3 regions of the Streptomyces sp. NPDC056169 genome follow, and region 3 is predicted to be linked to each of the others. Evidence: riboswitches for the same ligand, from Rfam matches in the RefSeq annotation. Region 3 holds a riboswitch; each other region holds the start of a gene.
What was found. A riboswitch is a leader RNA that binds a small molecule or an ion and turns the genes downstream of it on or off. The one in region 3 is predicted to bind cyclic di-AMP.

Region 1 (3,266 bases), on a different contig from region 3:
GACGGGCCGGACGGCCCTCTGGTTCAGGATGACCAACACCTCTGCGGCGCCGGTGACCTTCACGATCCGCTCGAACGCGTACCGCACGGACGGACCGTGGACGTACACGGTCCCGGCGAACTCCAGCCGCGAGGACTTCTTCAACGCGGTGGCCTACAACGGCGGCTGGTACGACTTCACGATCCTCGCCGACATCGACGGGACCTGGTCACGCCGGTACACCGGCCACATCGAGACGGGAGCCCCGAGCGTCACCGGCTGAACCCCCGCACCCGGCAGGTGACGGGCACGGGCGGGGCACCACCGCCCGTCACCGGCCGGAGTGCGCGGCCCGGCGGATCGTCGCGTCGAGGAGGTCCACCGCCTCGGCGGCCGTCCGGCCGGGCGCCCGGTTCCACGGACCGATCAGGTCGTGCCACCCCCGGGACCGGAGCTCGGTCATGATCCAGGCGGCGGCCTCGTTCATGGTGTCCGCGCCGCCGTGGCCGAGGCGGTGGGCGGCGAGGAGCGCGCCGCAGACGCAGCGCGCCCCCCGCGCGTCGCGCAGCTTGTACGGGGCGTTCTGCCAGCCCCACTCGGTGAGCACCAGCCGCGCGTAGCCGAGGTGGACCGAGGGTCGCAGCTCGGGGCGGCCGATCCGGCGCCAGGCATGGAGGCGGTCCGGGAGTACGGCTCCGATCCGGCCCGGGAGTGTGCGCTCGGCGGGGGCGGGCGGCGGCAGCGCGCCGAGCGCATCGGCCACGAGTTGGTCCACGGGCACGGAGAGCAGCGCCCGCCAGTCGGCCGGCGGCGCGGGGGCCGTCGGCTCGGCGACCGTCGGTGCGGGGGCCGTCCAGTCGGTGACGATCCGCTGCCAGGTGGCGCTCTCGAAGAGAGCGGCCGCCTCGCGGTCGAGGGTGTCCGGGCTGAGCGGGGAGGTGGTGGTGGTCGGCATCCGGAGGGCTCCTGGGTCGGGGCCTCCATCATTCAAGAAGAATGTCGGGTTTGCGACTTTTGACCACACCTAGCCCCCCATCAGAGTCCGGCTCGGGCGAACAGCCCACAGAGGCTAATTTCCTCCTATTTACTCACCAACGGAATTACGTCGCATATTCGGACATTGCTCACCGGGTGACGCGGTTCACTTTCCCTCGCCGCCGCCGGGCACCCATTCGGCCGCAGGCCGTACCGCGCACGGAAGTTCACCGGGGTCCGAGTCCGGTCGATCTTGAATTCCTTGAATTCGGAGATCCAATTCCGGGAGCGAACGACCAGCTCCTCTTGTTATCCGTCGCATTACTGGCCTACGGTCACCCCCATTCGAGCGGAACGCCTAATCCTGCCGCCGCCCGAAACACCTCCCTTTCACCCGACGGCAGGAGCGGGGGACCCACGAATTCGCCGGTCCGGAATCCGGAACGGCTCGGGGTGAAGCCGCGTGTGCGCGGCCGGACATCTCCCGTCCGAACCCGACAGCTCACCCCGCAGGCGCCGGAGAGGAATCCCGTCATGCCTGCACACGGTAAGCACCGCCGCCCCCGCCGCCGCACCGTCTCCCGCGGTCTCGCACTCGCCGGAACGGGCGGGGCCGCCCTGGCCCTGCCGCTGGTCATGCCCGCCACGGCCGGCGCCGAGACCGTCTCGGCCGCACCCCGGATCGCCGCCCAGTCCCACGCGGTGCAGTCCTTCGCGGCGCAGCCCGCCACCGCGCGGCCCGCCGCCGTGCCGTCCGCTCCCGTCGCCGCGCGTACGTACACCGTCGTCAGCGGTGACTCGCTTTCCTTGATCGCCCATAAGAAGGGAATTCAGGGCGGCTGGAAGTCGATTTACCGGACCAACAAGTCCGCCGTGGGTGACAATCCGTCACTCATTCACCCCGGTCTCGAACTGACGATTCGTCGGGATTCCGCGAAGGCCGCCCCGGCGCCTGCCACCGTGCAGAAGAAGAAGAGCTCCACCGCGACGGATCGGGCGAGCCGTTCCGAGCGCCGTGCCGCGGCGCCGGCCGCCGCCTCTGGCGCCTCCGCCGCGCAGGCCGTTCCCGCTGCCGCGCCTGCCGTCCAGGCCGCCCCGGCAGCCGCCACCCAGTACGCCGACAACCTCGACGGCTGGATCCGCGCCTCGCTGGACATCATGGCCCAGCACGGCATCCCCGGCTCGTACGACGGAATCCTCCGCAACGTGATGCGCGAGTCCTCCGGCAACCCCCAGGCGATCAACCTCTGGGACTCCAACGCCGTGGCCGGCACCCCCTCGAAGGGTCTGCTCCAGGTGATCCAGCCGACCTTCGACGCCTATCACGTGCCGGGCACGTCCACGGACCTGTTCGACCCGGTCGCCAACATCACGGCCGCCTGCAACTACGCGGCCGACCGCTACGGCTCCATCGACAACGTCAACGGGGCCTACTGACGCCGGAAGTGCTCGGCGAACCAGTCCGTGGCGAGCTCCGCCACCTCCTCCAGGGCGCCCGGCTCCTCGAAGAGATGCGTGGCGCCGGGGACGACGGTCAGCCGGTTCTCGCAGCGCAGCAGGGCCTGGGCCCGTCTGTTGAGGTCCAGGACGAGCGCGTCCCGGCCGCCCACCACGAGGAGGGTCGGGGCGCGCACCCGGGCCAGGTGCTCGCCCGCCAGGTCGGGCCTGCCGCCGCGTGAGACGACGGCGGCGACACCGGAAGAGGGATCGGCCGCCGCCCACAGCGCGGCGGCCGCGCCCGTACTCGCCCCGAAGTATCCGATCGGCAGGTCGCTGCCCCCGGGCTCCCCGGCCAGCCACTCCGTGACGCTCGCCAGCCGGCCGGCGAGCAGCGGGGTGTCGAAGACGTGCGCCCGGTCGGTCGCCTCGCTCTCGGTCAGCAGGTCGAACAGCAGCGTCCCGAGCCCGGCCCGGTTCAGGGCCGCCGCGACCGCGCGGTTGCGCGGGCTGTGCCGGCTGCTGCCGCTCCCGTGGGCGAAGAGGACGACGCCGGTCGCGCCGTCGGGGACGGCGAGCCGTCCCCCGAGGGTGGCTCCGGTCACCGGGATCCGGACGTCCGAGTCCCGCACGACAGGTCCGCGCGCGGCCCGGCTGCGGTCGAGGCAGGCGAGCACCTCCGCGTCGGTCGTCTGCGAGAAGTCCCGGTAGAACTGACCGATCGCGTAGAAGAAGTCGGGCTCGCGGACGCACACGGTCTCGTCGGCCTCGCCGCCGACGCGTGCGGTCCAGCCGCGCGGTGCGACCGGCACCGCCAGGACGATCCGCGCGGCACCCTTGGCACGGACCACCCGGCAGGCGGCCAGGGCCGTGGC
Region 2 (3,266 bases), on a different contig from region 3:
GGGCACGAGGTACTCCTTGGCCCAGTGGATGTCGTCGCGGCGCACCTCCAGCGTGCCGCGCGGGGGGCGCGGCGGCCACGCCTGGTCCGGGTCGGCGGGCACCGGCAGGCCGAGGACCTGGGCGGCGCGCAGGGCGACGCGGGTGTGGCCGTCGGGCGAGAGGTGCAGCCGGTCGTCGTCCCAGGCCCGCCGGTCCTGCACGGACTTGAGGGACCACAGGTCGAGGACCGGGCAGTCGTAGCGGTCCGCGATGGACCGGACGTGGGCGGTGTACGTGGCGATCTTCCCGCGCAGATGCCGGAGCACGGGGATGTCGCGGGTGTCGAAGCCGGTGGTCACCATGACCGTGCCGACGGCGGAGGTCAGGTCCGCGACGGCGCGCTCGAAGCGCTCGGCCACGTCGTCGGGGTCCGTGCCGGGCCGGATGATGTCGTTGCCGCCGGCACAGAAGGTCACCAGGTCGGGGGCGAGTTCCTTCGCCCGGGGGACCTGTTCCGCCACGATCTGGTCGAGCAGTCGCCCGCGTACGGCCAGGTTGGCGTAGCGGAAGTCGTCGTGCTCCGGCAGCTCGTCGGCGAGCAGGACCGCGAAGCGGTCCGCCCAGCCGACGTACGTCCCGTCGGGTCCGGGGTCTCCGACACCCTCGGTGAAGCTGTCACCGATCGCCGCGTACGACCCGAATGCGTTCTTGTCTCTTGATCTCGAATCGTCTGCCACGGGAGCACATCCTTCCCTTTCGGATGTGACCTACGCGACCGTAAGGAAGGGTTGACGTCGGGTGACATATGCCACCGATAAAGATTCTCCCAAGCCGGAATACGCCGGCGGCCCGGCACAGGTGTGCCGGGCCGCCGGGGAGCGTGCGTGTCAGACGGAGACGCCGTGCTGGCGCAGGTAGGCCAGCGGGTCGACGTCGGAGCCGTAGTTCGGGGAGGTACGGATCTCGAAGTGCAGGTGCGGGCCGGTGGAGTTGCCGGTCGAGCCGGAGAGGCCGATCTGCTGGCCGCCGCTGACGGTCTGGCCGGACGAGACGGAGAGGGAGGAGAGGTGGGCGTACTGCGAGTAGTTGCCGTCGGCGTGCTGGATGACGACCTCGTTGCCGTAGGCGCCGCTCCAGCCGGCGGAGACGACCGTGCCGGCGCCGACGGCGCGGACGGTGGTGCCGGAGGAGGCGATGAAGTCGACACCGGTGTGGTAGCCGGAGGACCACATGGAGCCGGAGGCGCGGTACGGGGTGGAGAAGCCGCCGCCGGCGACGGGCGTGACCCAGCCGGACGCGGAGGTATCGGCACCCGCCGACTGAGACGACTGAGACGACTGAGACGTCTGCGAGGACTGCGAGGACTGCGAGCTCTGCGACTCGGCGGAGGCGGCGGCCGGGGCGGCGGAGCGCTGGCTGCTGCGCGAGGCGCGCGAGGTGTCGCCGTTCTTCTCGGAGCTCTGCGTGCTCTCGGCGGCGGCCTTGGGCGCGGCGCTCTTCGGGGCGACGTGCTTGGGGGCGGCGTGCGCGGTGTTCTTGGCGCCGAGGGTGAGCTTCATGCCGGGCAGGATCAGCGAGGGGTTCTCGCCGACGACCTGGCGGTTGTCCTGGTACAGCTTCTGCCAGCCGCCCGCGAGGTGGTGCTCGCCGGCGATCTTCGACAGGTAGTCGCCGCTGACGACGGAGTACGTCTTCGGCGCGGCCTTCGCGGCGGCGGTCGGCGCGGCCTGGAGGGCGGCGGGCGCCTTCACCTGGGCGGCGGCGCTGACGGCCTGGGCGGGGACGGCGGCCGGGGCGGCCTGCTCGGCGGCGTGGGCCCCGGTGGCACCGAGGAGCGGAAGCGCGACGACGGCGCCTCCGGTACCGGCGGCGACGAGTCCACGCGTGAGCGGGTTGGTCCTGGTACGGCGGTGCTTACCCTTCGCGGGCATGGCGAATTCCTCTCCGGCGCCTACGAGGTGAGCTGTCGGGTTCGGACTGGAGATGCCCGGCCGCGTTCTCGCGCGGCTTCACCCCGAGCCGTCCTGTGTCGCGGGACCGGCGTACTTCCTGGGTCCCCCGCTCCTGCCACGCATGGGATGAGTGCGGATTCCGGACGGTGGCAGGATTCGGCGGTCCGACCGGATTGACGGTGACGCTAGACGAGCGGGGTCGGAGCGAACAAGCCGCAGATTTCCCCCGGCATTACACGGGCCGCATTCCGGGCGGAATTCCGGTCACCCTCCGTCGATGACGGTCCTTCGATTTCCTTTTTCCGTACGGCAATTGCCGGGGGCCTTCGGCCACGATCCGTCACTTCTATGACCCTGCTCACGCGGCTCGGCCCATCTCACCTGTAAACAGGGCGTGTTCCCCCTTACCCCTCATTTCGGACAGATCGCCCATTCCCGTCCGAGGGGGTGCGCAGACCCCCTCCCACCTGGATGATTGTCCTAGGCACCGATCTCGCATCGGGCCCCCGAACGTCGACCCCCAGGAGCATCCGTGACGCAGCAGCTGCCGCAGGTCCCGCCCACCGAAGCGAACGAACCCGAGCTGGCCGAGGTCCGCAACTTCCGGGACGTGGGCGGCCTGCCGACGACGGACGGGCGCGCCGTGCGACCCGGGCGCCTCTTCCGCAGCGGCCACCTCGCCCACGCCACCGAGGCGGACGCCGCCTTCCTCGCCTCGCTCGGCCTGCACACCGTCTTCGACTTCCGCAACGAGGCCGACCGCAAGGTCGAGGGCGCGGACGTCGAGCTCCCCGGCGTGCGGAACGTGAACATACCGCTCAACGACCCGGCCGACGGCAAGGAGTTCTGGAAGCTGGTGCGCGACGGCGACATCGCCCAGCTGCGGGAGATCCTGGGCGACGGCAAGGCGGCCGCCCGGATGTCCGACTCGTACCGCAAGATGATCGTCGAGCGGACCTCGGAGCACAGCCGGATCCTGCACTCCATGGCGGAGGAGAGCGTCCCTGCCCTGATGCACTGCGCCGCGGGCAAGGACCGCGCGGGCCTCTCCATCGCGATCACGCTGCTCGCCCTCGACGTCGAGCGCGAGGCGATCGAGGCCGACTACGTGAAGTCGAACGACCCGCACCGCCGCTACAAGGTGCGCCGCAGCTCCACCGCCGCGGACGCGATGTCGCCCGAGGTGATGGAGCTGCTGAGCCCGCTCTTCGACGCGCGGGTGGAGTACCTGCGGGCCGCGTTCGAGACGATCGACGCGACCTGGGGCTCGGTGGAGACCTACCTGACCGAGGGGCTCAAGCTGGCCCCGGAGACCCGTGAGCGGCTGCGGGAGC
Region 3 (3,266 bases):
TTCGGGCCGCCGAGGTAGCGGAAGAGCGGGAGGTCGGAGGCCTCGGCCGCGGCGTGCGCGACGGCGAGGGAGACACCGAGGATGGCGTTGGCGCCGAGCGAGCCCTTGTTCTCCGTGGCGTCCAGGTCGAACATGGCCTGGTCGATCAGGCGCTGCTCGGTGGCGTCGTAGCCGACGAGCTCCGGGCCGATCTGCTCGATGACGGCGAGGACGGCCTTCTCGACACCCTTGCCCAGGTAGCGGTTCGGGTCACCGTCGCGAAGCTCGATGGCCTCGAACGCACCGGTGGAGGCGCCGGACGGAACAGCAGCACGGCCGGTGCTGCCGTCGTCGAGGCCGACCTCGACCTCGACCGTGGGGTTGCCTCGGGAGTCCAGGATTTCCCGGGCTACGACGACGTCGATGGACGGCACGAGCATCTCCTTTTTGGGATGTGACGCTGGATGTGACGCATGGCCGGTGCAGGGTCGCTCGGCCTTGCGACAAGAGCCTAACCGGCTCAGGGGGTCCGGTCGGCCGTGCGCCCGCCCCCTGGGACGAAAAAGGACCCAAGGGCATGCATCTCGGGACGAAGGACCCCAGATCTACTGGGCGGTAACTACGAAGTCCTCCCGAAAGGGTCCCGGTACACGCGGAACCCCGTATGTACGGAACCCCGTATGTACGGAACCCCGGACGCACGGAACCCCGGTCCGGCGCGCACGGGGGAGAGTGCGCCGGACCGGGGTGGTCACCGCGGGAGGGTCGTCGGGGTCGGGTGAGCCGCCGGACTCACCCGAGCCGCCGGGCTCACTTGAGGTGGAGCTGCTGGCCCACGTAGATGAGGTCGGCGTTCTCGACGACGTCCTTGTTCAGCTCGAAGAGCTTGGCCCAGCCGCCCTTGACGCCGTGCGCCTCGGCGATCTTGCTGAGGGTGTCGCCGGCGACGACCTTGTACTCGCCGTCACCCTTCTTGACCACCTTGCCGGTCGGGGTGGTGACCGTCTTCTTGGTGGCGGCCTTCGGCGCGGCGTGCTGCTGCGTCGACTGCTTCGGGGCCTGGCGCTGCTCGCTGCGGGTGGTCGGCTGCTCGGCCTTCCGCTCCTGGCGCGGCTGCTGCGTCTGCTGCTGGGGCGCGGCCTGCTGCGGCGCGCTCTCGGCGGAGCCGCCGTCGTACGAGGCGCCGGAGAGGCCCACGCCACAGGACGGCCAGGCGCCCTTGCCCTGGCCCGCGAGGACCTTCTCGGCGATGGCGATCTGCTGGGACTTCGACGCCTGGTTGGCGGTCGAGGCGTAGGCGGTGCCGCCGTACGCGGCCCAGGTGGAGGCCGAGAACTGGAGGCCGCCGTAGTAGCCGTTGCCGGTGTTGATGGCCCAGTTGCCGCCGGACTCACAGGCGGCGACGGTGTCCCACTCGGAGACCGTGGCGGCCGAGGCGGTGCCCGCGGTCATCAGCGGGGCGGCGACGGCGACACCGGTGACACCGACGAGGGTGACGACCTGGGTGGCCTTGGAGGGACGACGGTGTTTGCCCTTACCGGAAAACAGCATGGAGATTCTCCTCACCGACGCCTGTGAGGTGAGCTGTCGGGTTCGGGCCGGAAAGTTGCCCGGCCGCGTGTCCTAGCACGCGGCTTCACCCCAAGCCGGTCATCGGCCGTCTGTCTCAACGGCCGGGACCGGCACTTACCTTGGGTCCCCCACTCCTGCCTTCGGCGCTTACGCGACGACTGTTCCCATCGGCCGACGGCAGGATTCGGCGTTTCGGTCGACGGGGCCCGCGGTGGCGAGCGGTTACGACCGTAGACACAGACCCACCGGAAGTTCAAAGAGGCGTATTGCGGAAATATCGCCCCTACTTGCCTTCCGGCGGGGGGTGTTTGCGCAGGTGAGAGGTGACGGGAGCAAAGTTCGCGGACGTGACACGCCAGTTGGGGCGAAGAGACCCATGTCTCACTTACCCAGAACCGGACATACGCCCCCGAACTACCCGACCTTCGTCTCCGCCTTCTTCTCCGAACCGATCGTCAGGTCAAGGCTCTGACCAGGGACGATGAGGTCCGGGTCGACACCCACGGTGCCGCGGTTGGCGTCGTAGAGGGCGTTCCATCCGCCGGGGAGTTCGTTCTCCTGCGCGATCTCGGACAGGTTGTCACCGGGCTGCACGGTGTACGCGCCCGAAGTGCCCTGACTGTCCGTTGTGCCCGAATCCTTCGTCGCGTCAGTCGTGGGCGTGGCGGCGGAGCTTTCCGCCAGCTCGTCCGTCGATGAGGCGTGTCGGCCGGATTCAGACAAGGTGTCCGTCTTGCCGGTTTCCTCCGGGGCCGCCTCGCCCCGGTGCTTGCCGGTGCCGGGCGTGGCCGACGAGGTGTCACCTGTCGGCGTTTCGGGCGATACGGGCGTAAGGGACGCATCGGGCGTGGCCGGGGTGGTCGAGCCGCCCGTCGGCGTGGTCGGGTCCGTCGGCGTACCGGCGGTACCCGGAGCGGTCGGGGTGCCCGTGGTGGCCCCCGTCGCCGGAGCGGTCGGGGTGCCCGTGGTGGCGGGCGCGGTGGGCGTGGCGGAGGCGGTCGACCCGGCGGGGGCCTTCGACGGCGTACCGGCCTCGGCGGACCCGGTGGACCCGGCGGTCTTCTCCGCGGCCTTCTCGTCCGCGGCGGCCTCCGAGGGCGTGATCGGGACGCCCGCGGTCCGGTTCGACTCCGCCACGGGCCCGGTGGGCGCCTTCGGGGCGGCGGCCGGGCCGGGGTTGATCCCGGTGGCCCTGCCGTCGTTCGTGAGGCCGGCGATGGGCGCGCAGGTGGCCCAGTCGGTGCCGCCGGCGGCGAGCGCCTTGTCGGCGATCGCGATCTGCTGGGCGCGGCTGGCCAGGTCGGGGCTGGGCGCGTAGGCGAGGCCGCCGTTCCGCTCCCAGCTGTCCTGGGTGAACTGGAGGCCGCCGTACATGCCGTTGCCGAAGTTGGCGCTCCACTGGCCGCCGGACTCGCACTCGGCGACCCGGTCCCAGGTGGCCGCGTCGGCGGCGGAGGCGGAGCCGGTGGCGAGCAGCGGCAGCGCCAGGGCGGATCCGGTCACTCCCGCGGCGACGACGATGGCGGGGGCCTGACGGGGGCGACGGTGTCGTCCGTTCCCGGAGCGCATAGGGAGGCCTTTCGCGTGACGGCTGAGACTGCCGGGAAACGTAGCGGCATTCGAACACCCATCACAAGTCGATGGCCCCCCGATCACGTAAAGATCACAGTCTTGACGATCCGTCAGTTCACCGCAGCCGTACGGAAGGGGAGAAT

Region 1: another riboswitch for cyclic di-AMP. It lies ahead of ACFC0G_RS23965 (transglycosylase SLT domain-containing protein); the one in region 3 lies ahead of ACFC0G_RS14400 (transglycosylase family protein).
Region 2: another riboswitch for cyclic di-AMP. It lies ahead of ACFC0G_RS28565 (peptidoglycan DD-metalloendopeptidase family protein); the one in region 3 lies ahead of ACFC0G_RS14400 (transglycosylase family protein).

What each region holds. Positions count from the first base shown of each region.
Region 1 is NZ_JBHJUO010000014.1:121,303-124,568, forward strand. Features, by position in the region: gene ACFC0G_RS23955 (phosphocholine-specific phospholipase C) at 1-262, shown strand, start outside; gene ACFC0G_RS23960 (hypothetical protein) at 311-934, opposite strand; cyclic di-AMP (ydaO/yuaA leader) riboswitch at 1,300-1,483, shown strand; gene ACFC0G_RS23965 (transglycosylase SLT domain-containing protein) at 1,489-2,391, shown strand; gene ACFC0G_RS23970 (alpha/beta family hydrolase) at 2,385-3,266, opposite strand, start outside.
Region 2 is NZ_JBHJUO010000018.1:84,437-87,702, reverse strand. Features, by position in the region: gene ACFC0G_RS28570 (SGNH/GDSL hydrolase family protein) at 1-717, opposite strand, end outside; gene ACFC0G_RS28565 (peptidoglycan DD-metalloendopeptidase family protein) at 868-1,911, opposite strand; cyclic di-AMP (ydaO/yuaA leader) riboswitch at 1,916-2,071, opposite strand; gene ACFC0G_RS28560 (tyrosine-protein phosphatase) at 2,465-3,266, shown strand, end outside.
Region 3 is NZ_JBHJUO010000008.1:26,650-29,915, forward strand. Features, by position in the region: gene eno (phosphopyruvate hydratase) at 1-419, opposite strand, end outside; gene ACFC0G_RS14400 (transglycosylase family protein) at 790-1,530, opposite strand; cyclic di-AMP (ydaO/yuaA leader) riboswitch at 1,534-1,707, opposite strand; gene ACFC0G_RS14405 (transglycosylase family protein) at 1,966-3,054, opposite strand; gene ACFC0G_RS14410 (cytochrome P450) at 3,239-3,266, opposite strand, start outside.